4 regions of the Pseudocolwellia antarctica genome follow, and region 3 is predicted to be linked to each of the others. Evidence: predicted binding sites of a transcription regulator. Region 3 holds the regulator's gene; each other region holds the start of a gene.

Region 1 (3,258 bases), 1.6 Mb from region 3:
AAAGATGATAATCGATCTAATTCATCAGCTTTCAATTCTTTAAACAGAACATACTCACGGGTATGAGTCCCCTTACCAGATAAGTCGGTTGGGTGAGTAATTAATGTACGGGGCATTAAACCCTCTCCTATAAGTATTATTATTTTAGAGTTTAGATTAAATATCTGAGAAGTGATATTATAATTTAAATGGTATATTGATAGAACATTATATACAATTAGCAATGTACTTTGTCAAATACCCATTTAGATGTGCATATAATATACAAAGATATATATGCATTAATATCAAGAAAGTTAGTACATATTTTAAAGTAAATATTAAAGCTCAAAGTGATAAATAAACGGCAAGCCTCAATCAAAAATATAATGATTAGCAGGTCGATATATAGATAAACGTAAGTCATCTAGCCTATGTATATAAAATAGTCTAAGTACTTATATAAAAAGAAGTAAAGTATCAGAGATTTAAAACAATGATAAACGAATATTTTTGACTTATCGCATTAACAAAAAAATAGCTTTCATTAATAATAATACACAGAGTATATTTGCAATATATTAAGAACTAAGAAAGCTACTCATCGTAAAATAAATTATTTTTGAACCAAGCATTTTTTTAAAAAACTAAGATGCAGTAACGTTATTTACTCGTTAATGAAATTACAAAGTGACTTTCAAGGTCCAAATAGATCGTGCCCTCGTAATGATAAAGGGTATTTTACTGATGATATTCAATCTAACACCTTTATTTGGTTAAAGAGATAAAATAATAAGTCGACGAGTAAAACCATACACCTACTATTTTTAGGTAATACAGAAGACTTATTAAAAATAACTTTAGCTTAAACGTTAACTAAATATGAATGAGTAATTAACTAATGACACAAAAATATATCACCATGCTTGATGGTAAAAAAATCCCACAAATTGGTTTAGGCGTATGGCAAGCAACAAACGATGAAACTGAAAGAGCGGTTACTACAGCTTTCGAAGCGGGTTACCGTTCAATCGATACGGCAACCGTTTATGAAAATGAAAAAGGTGTAGGTGCAGCGATTAAAAGCAGCGCATTAAACAGAAAAGATATGTTTATTACTACCAAGCTTTGGAACCCTGAACATAATAATGTTAGAGGGGCTTTAAACAAAAGCCTTGAATTACTTGAGCTTGATTATGTAGATTCTTATTTGATTCATTGGCCAGCACCAACACAAAACTTATATGTTTCTGCTTGGAAAGAACTTATTAGAGCGCAGGAAGATGGCTTAATAAGAAGTATTGGCGTAAGTAATTTTTTACCTGAGCATATGGAACGCATCATTAAAGAAACAGGTGTAAAGCCAGCTATCAACCAAATTGAATTACATCCCCTGCTTTCACAAAAAGAAATAACACAGTGGTGTACAAAGCAAGGCATAAAAGTGCAAGCTTGGAGTCCTCTTGCACAAGGTGGTGACGGTATATTCGATCATAAAAACATGATCAAAATAGCGAATCAATACGGCAAGAGCCCTGCACAAATTGTATTACGCTGGCATATACAAAATAACATTATTGCTATTCCTAAATCAGTAACACCTTCAAGAATTATCGAAAACTTCAATGTCTTTGATTTTGAGCTGACAATTGATGATTTAAATATTATTGATAAGCTTAATCAAAATAAACGTTTAGGTCCGCACCCATTAGAATTTGAGTAAATTCTATATTGTACTAAGATTAATATAGAGCCTTTAGTAAGGTGAATTGTCAAAATTTATCTTACTAATAGTTTCATACTTAACCTCTTTATAAACCAGAAAAGTAATCTAAAAGGCAAAATAGTGTCAACAATACTGACATGTGACAGTTTTATGAAACCTTTCATATTATAACTTATTGATAAGTAATACCGTTGTTCTATTGGCCCATTTTTTGCTATAATCCCTCTTATATATTGTATATTCTTTAAACTTTAAAAAATTAAGTGATGACTAATGACTAAGCTTGCAGTAATTTTTTCTTCTTTATGTTTAACATTTGCGTCTTTCGTAAATGCTAGCTCCTTTGTATTAAACGACTATAACCTAATAGCTATTGGCGATGTAAACTCTAGTAGCTTACATGTACATGGTAATGCTTTTATTGGCGGAGATCTTAATGCAGGTAATGCTGAGATCGGCAGTAGATTAAACAATACTGTTGCGCTTGAGCTTGCAGGTGATTTAGACAGAAACCTTAAAATTCTTGGTAGTAATAATACTGCCGAAGTATCTGGCACTGTTACCACAGACCAAAATGGTAGACCAAGTGTTAACGGTAATACTATTGAAAGTGCAGCATCTGTAACTCAAAATACAAACTTGTCAGCTAAGGCAGCGAGTATTGAAGCAGAAATTAACGCTGTATCTAACGATTATAAAAACTTAACGACTACTGGTGAAGTGCTAGTAAAAGGACAAAATCAAGGTGGTAATAATTCAATTACTATCGACAGTCAAAATATAGATGCAAATGGTTTTGCTGTTTTTGAATTAGGTACTGTAACCGCATCGGGTAAAAACTCTTATTTAGTTGATAATCAAAATAAAGATTTAGAAGTTATTTATAACTTGTCTGATGACAGCATAGACGATTTAAGTGCCATCATTATTAACGTTCCAGGTACTACAATTGATTTTAATAACAACAAAATTTCAGCTAATTCATTTTTAAGTTCAGAAGAAGGTCGTTCTAAAGTTGTTTGGAACTTCTATGAAGCAACAACTATTACACTTAGTTCAAACTTCTACGGTAACATTTTAGCTCCATTAGCAGTGCTTACATCAAATAGTGATATTGATGGTTCTGTTGCGGTATATGGCCTTAGCCAACAACATAGCGGTCAAATACATTTACCAAATGCTGACCTAACAGCTTCAACAGTTAGTGGCCCTGACCCTGTTACTGTGCCTGAGCCTTCTACATTAATTTTACTAGCTGGTGCATTGTTCTTTATTCTGCGTAAAAAAATACAACTTGCTTAGTTGTTAATAGTTAACTAATACTTATTACGGAGCACTTGTTGCTCCGTTTTTATTTGACTTTATTTCCCAAGGTTGTCTTTAATGAAATTAGGCTTATTACACTCCGTATTATTTTTCTTATCGTTTACTGCTGTTGCCAATAATAACTCAACTTATGAAGATGCATTAAATAGTTATAATGCTTCAGATTACGATGCTTCAATGATCCATTTAAAGAATGCATTGAAAGCACAGCCCGAACACTTACCTTC
Region 2 (3,258 bases), 380 kb from region 3:
ATCCATAGTTTCATCACCTAAATCAATATGGCTATCAAGTGATTTGTCACCGTAATCTTCAGGTGATTGGTCTGGATAAATTAAGCGTTTAAGCATTGGACGAACCACTGCCATAATCAAAACAATAATAACAATAGCGCCAAGTACTAGTTTTAATACCTTTAAGAACCAAGGCTGTTCATACATAGGTACGGCAACTTCAGCAATAATGTCTGCGCGTGAAAACGGTAATGTAAGCACTTCTAAAACATCGCCACGTTGTAAGTCAAAACCTACGCTACCTTGTAATAAACGACGAATATTAGCTATTTCTGACTCGCTTCTTGGTGCATACGTAATAGCGGGAGTGGTACCTTCTTCACCATCAGCATTTGGTGCAGCTGGAGCTGTTGTTGATAAATAGTCTAGTGCAACTGAAACACTTATGCGACGAATAACACCCGTTTGTTGTTTAGTGTGGCTAATGGCTTCGTCTAATTCATAGTTTTTAGTAGATTCTAAGTGATTACGGCTCGGCATTGATTTAGCTTGTGAACCGCCCGTCGCATTTTCTGGAATGTCCGACTCTAACGGTGGTTGGTTTGATAACGCACCAGGAATACCACCTAACATACCGCCAATAGTTTTATCTTCTACTTTCATTTCACTACGTAGTGCAGGTAAGTCAGAGTTATAACGACGTTGTGTTTCTTCTGTATTCGTAAAGTCCATGGTTACATCAACTTGCGCTGTGTAATTACCTAAACCTACAACAGGAATAAGAATTGAATCTATTTTGTTCATGTATTCAGATTCACGTTTCTGCTCTATTTCAAACTCTTTACGTGAGCGAGATGAAAGCGAACTTTGTGAACCTGAGTTTAGTAAGCGACCGTTTTGGTCGGTAACCGTTACTTTATTAGGGGTTAAACCTTGTACGGCTGAGGCAATAATATCGACAACGGCATCTACTTTCTCTTCAGGTAATTGACGACCTTTTTGTAAGGTAAGTACTACGGTTGCAGATGGAGATTTAACACGTTTAGCAAAAATATTATCTTTAGGGATAGCCAGTAACACTTTAGCGCGAACAATGGATTGTAGCTCTTCAATCGTTCTTGCAAGTTGTTGCTCGCGTGAATGTTTAAGACGTTCGCTTTCAAGACGTTGGCTTACACCAAAGCCCATATCTTCCATAATAATTTCATTACCTTCTACTTTCTCGTTCGTTAAGCCTTCACGAGCCAATAGTAATTTAACATCTTGGTAATCATCAGTAGGTACTGAAATAGAATTGTTTTCTTGAATGTAATCAACTTTATTCGCATCAAGGTAATCCATTGTTGTGATAAGTTGTTGCGTTGGAAGCTTAGCAATTACGCGGTATTCAGCTTGATTTGCCCACATGATCACAAAGATCGCGATAACTAAACAAATAGCCAATGCCATGATTAGCGTAAGTTGTCTTAGTACATCAACGTTACCAAGTGCTGATGCAAAGCCTGACTTTTGCTCTTCTGAAATGCTATCTGAGTTATCGTCAGCTAGAATCATTCCTGTGTTATCAACTGTATCAGCCACTTAATTTCTCCGCCAATTTCGAATAAGGATATGAATAAAGGGAAATGCCTAAACAGGCATATTCATGATTTCTTTGTAGGCTTCTACAAATTTATTACGTACTTGAACGGTAGCTTCGAACCCTATACTGGCTTTTGATGCTGAGATCATTGTTTGTGCAAGTGTTACGTTAGGATCTCCCATTTCAAAAGCAGTTCGTTCAGCGCCTGCGGTTTGCTGAATATCGTTTACTGAATTTACGGCATCTTTTAATAAATCACCAAAACTACTGCTACTTGACTTGTTTACAGACGGAATTGCGTTGTCTGATGTAATAGCTTGCGTATTATGGTTCATTGCCTCTAAAGACATACTTTGCATTTGTGCAAATAAAGAATTTGATTTGATATCCATAGTATTCTCGCTTGTGTCAATTTCTTGATGTTTATTCTGATACTAGGGATAAAGCAATCATAATGCCAAGGTAGAAATATAAATTTACATTTATAATAAGTGCTTTATTTTCAATAAATTAAAGAAAATATTATTTCGAGGAAATTAGATAGTATGCAATAAAAAACCCAGCATATAGATACTGGGTTTATGGATTTTGAACTGAGTTGATAACCTTGCTAATGCTCTTATCTTAATCTGATGTTTAATCTGATATCTTAATATAGATATCAACATAAAATATTAAGCACTCAGTTATCTAAATGCTTGTAATATTATGCAGGTATTTGAATACCTGAATCGCGCATTTTTGCAATTTTATAACGTAATGTTCTTGGGCTAATACCTAAACGTTCTGCAACATTTTTACGGCTACCTTGACATGCATTTAAGGTATCTAAAATAATTTGATGTTCTTGAATTTTTAGCTCGCTACCTAACTTATCATCAGAAACCACATGCATTTCATTTGCTGTTGGTAAAGTAGTTGTTTCAAACTGCTCAATTAATAGATCCGACGCATCAATCACATTATCACTATGTAAAATTAATGCTCTTTGTAATACGTTGTCTAGCTCTCTTACATTTCCAGGCCAATCGTAAGCAATTAATTTACTACGCGCTGCAGCGGTAAATTCAGGAATTACATCTGAACCTTTTTGTGCAATGCGTTCAACCAAATGTTTAGCTAAAGGTAAAATATCATCTCGTCTTTCTGCAAGAGCTTTCCAAGTCAGTGGAAATACATTGAGTCGATAATATAAATCTTCTCTGAATACACCCTCGCCAACAGCTTGTTTTAAATCGCGGTTACTTGTGGCAATCACTCTTACGTCTAACTTAATGGTTTTACGACCACCTAAACGTTCAACTTCTCGCTCTTGCAATACACGTAATATTTTAGCTTGTAAGCTTAAGTCCATTTCGGTAATTTCGTCTAACAGTATAGTACCGCCTTGCGCTTGCTCGAACTTACCAGGAGATGCTTGAATAGCACCTGTGAAAGCTCCTTTTTCATAACCAAATAACGTTGCTTCTAACATGTTTTCAGGAATAGCCGCACAGTTAATCGCTACAAAAGGGTTTTCACTACGTTCTGAATTGTAATGAACATATTGAGCAAGAACTTCTTTACCTGAACCACTTGGACCTAAAACCATCACTGAAGCGTCTGTCGCTGCCACTTTTTTAGCAAGTGACAGTAATTCGATACTTTTAGCATCAGCAACTACAGGTTCAAATGGGTTAGTCACTTCAAGAGGAACA
Region 3 (3,258 bases):
ATTTTTAGTTACATCGATAATGTAGTTATCAAACAAGGCACCCTAATTATTAAGGCTGACTTAGTACAAGTGATCACCGATGTTGATACAGGTGAAAAAACCTATATAGCTAAAGGAAAGCCAGCAACGTTTGAGCAAACATTAGACGATGGCAAGCCGATTAACTTACAAGCCAACGAAATTAGATACGAACCTTCTTTAAATACTGTGGTTATTTCAGGTAATGCATTATTACAACAAGACGGTAGTGAAGTAAGTGGTAGCAAAATTACTTATAACGCAGAAACAGAATATGTGAATGCTGAAAGTAATGAGAATGACAAAGTGAAAACAGTTATTCAGCCAAAAACTAAAACCAAAATAAACACAGACAAACCACTCGTTGAGGATATTCAATAAAGCATGGCTACCTCTACTCTAATTGCAAAAGGTTTGGCTAAATCATACAAAAGCCGTAAAGTTGTAAAAAATGTTGGCTTAACCGTTAACGCGGGTCAAATTGTTGGCTTACTCGGCCCAAATGGCGCAGGTAAAACAACCTCTTTTTACATGATTGTAGGTCTTGTACCTAACGATGAAGGCTCTATTGTTCTTAATGATGAAGATGTCACCTTATTACCTATGCATGAACGTGCTAGAAAAGGTATTGGTTACCTTCCTCAAGAAGCTTCAATTTTCAGAAAACTTAGCGTTTATGACAACATCATGGCCATTTTACAAACGCAAAAAGCTTTAAACCAAGTTGAACGCGAAGCAAAGTTAGAGCACTTACTAGAAGAGTTTAATATAGGCCACATAAAAGACAATTTAGGTATGAGTTTATCGGGTGGTGAGCGTCGCAGAGTAGAAATTGCACGAGCATTAGCCGCAGACCCTAAGTTTATATTATTAGATGAACCTTTTGCGGGTGTCGACCCTATCTCTGTAGGTGATATTAAAAAGATTATTCTACACTTAAAAGAACGAGGCATCGGCATACTCATAACAGACCATAATGTTCGTGAAACACTTGATGTATGTGAACATGCCTATATTGTAAGTCATGGTGAATTAATCGCAGAAGGTAATGCTGATGAGATACTTTCAAATCAACATGTAAGAGATGTATACCTTGGCGAACAATTTACGCTATAGTTATCAATAAGTATCAATAATGTTTATATGATTAATAGGATAAATAATACGTAGATGCGCCCTTCTTTACAACTCCGTATAGGACAACATCTAACGATGACACCTCAGTTGCAACAAGCAATAAAGTTGCTGCAACTATCAACGTTAGATTTACAACAGGAAATTCAAGAAGCTTTGGAGAATAACCCGTTGCTTGAAGTTGATGAGAGTTCCCCTAACTCTCAGGATAGTTCCGTTAATAATTTAGAAGATGCATTCTCTGCAAACGCAAAAGCGGATACAGATAAAGGCAGCACTGACGGTTCAGAAGACTCTACTCCCTCTATTGATGAAATATCAACGACTGAAGCGATGAGCAATACCGACATCCCCGAAGAACTTAATATAGATACCACATGGGATGAAAGCTACAGCGCAGGTATTTCTAATACAGGTAGTATTAGCTCTCCTTCTGAAGATTATACCTATCAAGGTGAAACCAAAGATTCTCTACAAGATCATCTTTTGTGGCAAATGGAACTAACTCCTTTTAGTGATACCGATAAAACCATCGCCATAGCCATTATTGAAGCTATTGATGAGTCAGGATACCTAACGGTTTCTTGTGAAGACATTCTCGATTGTGTTGGTATTGAAGATCTTGAATTAGACGAAGTTCAAGCCGTACTAAAACGTATTAATGTTTTTGATCCTGTAGGTGTAGGTGCACGTTCTGTTGCTGATTGTTTACTGATACAACTTAATCAATTTGATACCGCTACACCTTGGCTTAAAGAAAGTAAACAAGTTGTAAAAGAGCATATAGATTTATTAGGTAATAGAGATTACCGTCAATTAATGCGTAAAACGCGTTTAAAAGAAGATCAACTACGCGAAGTATTACGCTTAATTCAATCATTAGATCCTCGTCCTGGCGACAGTGTTGTTAAAAGTGATGAACAATACGTGATCCCTGATGTTTCCGTTGAAAAGAAAAATGGTCGCTGGGTAGTAGAATTAAACCCAGACACAGCACCTAAGCTTTCTGTAAATCAACAGTATGCATCGATGAGCCGCTCAATGAAGTCATCAAACGATACACAATATATACGTTCTAACTTGCAAGAAGCTAAATGGTTTATTAAAAGTTTAGAAAGTAGGAACGATACATTATTAAAAGTGTCAAATTGTATAGTGCAGCGTCAACAGGGCTTTTTTGAACATGGTCCTGAATCCATGAGACCTATGGTTTTAAATGACATTGCTGAAGCAGTAGATATGCATGAATCAACAATTTCTCGCGTAACTACTCAAAAGTACATGCATACCCCAAGAGGGATTTTTGAACTTAAATACTTTTTCTCAAGCCATGTAAGCACTGATAATGGTGGTGACTGTTCTTCTACAGCAATAAGAGAGCTTATTAAGAAACTTGTTGCCGCAGAAATTCCAGCAAAACCATTAAGTGATAACAAAATGGCAGAAATCCTTGCTGAGCAAGGTATCAAAGTCGCGCGTCGTACTGTCGCGAAATATAGAGAGTCATTATCAATACCGCCGTCGAATCAACGTAAGAGCTTAATATAATTTTCCAATATGACTAAAAGAGGACGTTAACTTATGCAAATAAACCTAACAGGCCACCATGTAGATATCACTAACTCTTTACGCGAATATGTTAATACGAAATTTTTAAGGCTAGAACGACATATTGATCAAATTAATAATGTATATGTAGTATTAACAGTTGAGAAAATAAACCAAATTGCTGAAGCAACTGTTCATTTAAAAGGTACAGAAGTTCATGCAACGGCAGACAATCAAGATATGTACGCTTCAATCGATGCTTTAATTGAAAAGTTAGATCGTCAAATTTTGAAGTACAAAGGCAAAACCGCAACCCATTAACTCAGTAGAATAAAGTAGGCTTTAGAAGTAATTATGACTTTGCAAGATATCTTATTACCAGATTGCACATGTTGTGCAATTTCTGGTTCTAGCAAGAAACGAATTTTAGACCAAATTTGCACCATAGCCTCCGACAAAATTTCTGAGCATAGTCCGTACGAGTTATTAGAAAGTTTAGTGTCTAGAGAAAAACTAGGCTCTACAGGAATTGGCAATGGCATTGCAATCCCTCATGGG
Region 4 (3,258 bases), 370 kb from region 3:
CCAACACGATGAGCTTTAGAGTCTGAGTAAATATTGTTTACGTAGTTTTCTTTAAATAAAGACCCTGTAGGAATAACCGGCTCTTCTTCCATTTCAGGTAAGATTGGAGCGAAATCAGGATCATTCGGTAATATTTTTGCCTGTTCTATACTTGCACAACCCGATAGTTGAATAAGTAAAACACTCATTAACATTAAATATTTCATGGCCCTCTCCTCTCTTACTTTAAATAAATGTGAGCACGGTAAATGTGTGCTCTGTAAAATATGAAAAACTTATAATTGTTGATTGATATAACTAAGCATTTCATCAACGGCTGAAATAACTTTTGAGTTCATTTCATATACACGTTGGCTTTCAATTAAGTTAACAAGCTCTTCGGTGGTATTAACGTTCGACGTTTCTAACGCACCTTGTACTATCATGCCGAAACCTTCTAAACCTGGAACACCTTGTTGAGGGTCACCACTTACTGCGGTTTCAACAAACAAGTTTTGTCCGATAGGCTCTAACCCTGTTGGGTTAATAAAGTTAACGGTATTAATTTGTCCTACAACGGTTGGTTCAGGTTCACCTTGAAGGGTTACTGATACTTCACCATCTTGTGAAACGGTAATAGATAATGAATCATCAGGGATCGTAATTTGTGGCTGCATTAAATAACCTGCGCCTGGCGTTACGATGTTACCTTCATCATCCATGGTAAATTGCCCGTTACGGGTATAGCCTGAGCTACCATCTGGCATTAATATTTCGAAAAAACCTTCGCCTTGGATCATTAGATCTAATGCGTTATCGGTGTTTAACATATCGCCTTGGGTATGTATTTTTTGTGTAGCAACGACTTTAGTACCCGCACCTAACATTAAGCCTGAAGGTAATTCAGTATCTTGCGCTGATTTACCACCTGGCTGATTGATTGTTTGATACAACAAGTCTTCAAAAACCGCTCGGCTCTTTTTAAAACCAACAGTACTTGCGTTAGCTAAGTTGTTAGATATAACCGCAATTTCTTTGGTTTGTGCGTCTAAGCCAGTTTTACTGATCCATAATGCTGGATTCATAAATCACCTCAAAATTCATTTAGAAAGCGCGTAATAAAGAAGATGCACTAGAATCTACTTCTTCAGCGGTTTTCATTAGTTTCAATTGCATTTCAAATTGTCTTTGTAATGCGATCATCTCTGTCATTTCCCCAATAGGGTTTACGTTGCTTGATTCAAGCATGCCGCTCATAACATTTACGTTTACATCAGCTGCTTCAATCTGACCATCTGTTCTTCTGAACAAACCATCGGTACCTTTTTCAATCGCACGGTTGTTAGGATTAACTAACTTAATACGTGCCACCTCTTCTTGTGTTGTAACAGGTGCGCCTTCAGGCTGAACCATGATGGTTCCATCACGGCTTATTTGAATATTTGTTACAGGTAAAGGAAGAAAAATAGGACCTGAATCGCCGATCACTAACTCCCCGTCTGAGGTTTCTAATGCACCTGTTTCAGTTAAACGTAAATGACCGCCGCGTGTGTAAGCTTCTGAACCATCTTTTGTTTGAACCGCTATCCAACCTGAACCTTCAACAGCAATATCTAAATCTCGACCTGTTGATTGTAAAGCCCCACTGTCAAAGTTTTGGCTGGCTATTTCAGTCATAGAAAAAACACGAGAAGGCATACCTTCACCGAAAGCTTGCATTGATCTTGCTTGCGCTAGATCGGCCTTAAAGCCTGTGGTTTTAGCATTCGCCAGGTTGTTTGCATTCACAGCCAGAGCGTTCATATTTTGTTTCGCCCCACTCATGGCGATATAAAGCATTTTATCCATAACGAATCTCTATCAATTAAATCTGATATTAGAAATGCAATTAGAGTGCCATAAAAAACAGGCACTGGATAAAAAGTGATGAATAAAAGAACAAGGATGGAAGGTGTTTTACTAAGATGAGGTTACTAATAGATGATTTTTATATAATAAATGAGAGGATTAAACACTCATCTGAAGTGAAAAAGAGGTTAAAATATAACGTTTTCCACTTCAGGAGAGATTTTATTTAATTATGACACTTCATGTCCTTTAGCCATTTGAGATTTATTATATGAACCTCGCATGACTAGCTGATATAAAGCCGGTATAGCAAACATGGTTAATGTTGAAGAAAACAATAATCCCCAAACTATAGAAGTAGCAACAGGTGACCACATTAGTGAGTGCCCACCTAAGCCCGCAGCTAAAGAGAATAAACCAGCCACGGTAGTTAACGTTGTAATTAAAATAGGTAACATGCGTCGTCTAGCTGCATAAAAGGTTGAGTGAGTTAATGTCATGCCTTTGATGATATTTTCATTCGCTGTAGAAATTAAAACAATAGATGAGTTAACTGCTATACCTGCTAGTGCAACAACGCCGTACATGGTAAACAAACTTAAAGGATCTCTTGATACTAACAATCCTAAAATAACGCCCACAAGTGCCAGCGGAACCGTTAATAAAATCATTAAAGGCTGAAAGTAACTTTGGAACTGTGTACTTAAGATTAAATACATTAAGCCAATACCAAAAAGAAATAATAAGCCCAGTGCATCTAAGCTTTCTTGAATGTCATCAAGCTCGCCAGTAAAGTCTAATGAAACATTAGGGTATTCTTCTGCAACACCCGCCCAAAAATCAACAATCAATTCGTTAGCTTCAACGGTATCGATAAGCTCTTTATCAATATCTGATTCTATGGTGATAGTGCGTTTAAAGTTGTAATGCTTTAAGTTGCTTTTAACTTGCATGGTTTCAACATGAACTAAGTCTCTTAATTCAATGTTTGTACCTGAACTTGTAGGCACGGTAAGTTGCAATAACGCATCTATATTGTCAAATTCGTTTAACGCTGCAGCCGTTGATTTAACACGTAATGCAATTCGATCGCCTTCGTTTTGCACATAACTAACAATTTCACCATCAACCAACATTTTTACTGAACGTTGTACGTCGGTTGGCGATACGCCTAAACGGTTAATCGCATCGTTATTTAAGGTAAGTTGTAAGCCGAAGCGACCTTTATCATCGTCATCACTTAAGTCGGTATAGCGTGAATCTTTCTTTAAGAATCCTGTTATGGCATCGGTTGCTAAACGTAATTCTTGGTAGTTATCACCTCTAACTTTTACGCTAATGGCTCTACTCGTTGGAGGCCCACCAGCTAGTTTCAAAAATGAAATATTAGTAGGACCTACCACTTCAGATAAAGCCGTGCGGGTATGTTCA

The links. Region 3 encodes sigma-54, which starts transcription at its own class of promoters, with help from an activator protein. Its sites were predicted from a motif close to GTTGGCACGNNNNTNGNNT; they were not measured.
Region 1: ACPUVN_RS11735 (choice-of-anchor A family protein) is a predicted target of sigma-54. The motif match lies at 1,904-1,922, and genes of this name have one in related genera.
Region 2: fliE (flagellar hook-basal body complex protein FliE) is a predicted target of sigma-54. The motif match lies at 2,005-2,023, and genes of this name have one in related genera.
Region 4: flgF (flagellar basal-body rod protein FlgF) is a predicted target of sigma-54. The motif match lies at 1,862-1,880, and genes of this name have one in related genera.

What each region holds. Positions count from the first base shown of each region.
Region 1 is NZ_CP187926.1:2,710,626-2,713,883, forward strand. Features, by position in the region: gene ACPUVN_RS11725 (Crp/Fnr family transcriptional regulator) at 1-116, opposite strand, end outside; gene ACPUVN_RS11730 (aldo/keto reductase) at 881-1,702, shown strand; gene ACPUVN_RS11735 (choice-of-anchor A family protein) at 1,979-3,007, shown strand; gene prsT (XrtA/PEP-CTERM system TPR-repeat protein PrsT) at 3,089-3,258, shown strand, end outside.
Region 2 is NZ_CP187926.1:138,865-142,122, reverse strand. Features, by position in the region: gene fliF (flagellar basal-body MS-ring/collar protein FliF) at 1-1,560, opposite strand, end outside; gene fliE (flagellar hook-basal body complex protein FliE) at 1,609-1,953, opposite strand; gene ACPUVN_RS00605 (sigma-54-dependent transcriptional regulator) at 2,268-3,258, opposite strand, start outside.
Region 3 is NZ_CP187926.1:4,264,222-4,267,479, reverse strand. Features, by position in the region: gene lptA (lipopolysaccharide transport periplasmic protein LptA) at 1-399, shown strand, start outside; gene lptB (LPS export ABC transporter ATP-binding protein) at 403-1,134, shown strand; gene ACPUVN_RS18475 (RNA polymerase factor sigma-54) at 1,189-2,700, shown strand; gene hpf (ribosome hibernation promoting factor) at 2,734-3,021, shown strand; gene ptsN (PTS IIA-like nitrogen regulatory protein PtsN) at 3,055-3,258, shown strand, end outside.
Region 4 is NZ_CP187926.1:119,268-122,525, reverse strand. Features, by position in the region: gene flgH (flagellar basal body L-ring protein FlgH) at 1-206, opposite strand, end outside; gene flgG (flagellar basal-body rod protein FlgG) at 276-1,064, opposite strand; gene flgF (flagellar basal-body rod protein FlgF) at 1,084-1,827, opposite strand; gene ACPUVN_RS00520 (efflux RND transporter permease subunit) at 2,058-3,258, opposite strand, start outside.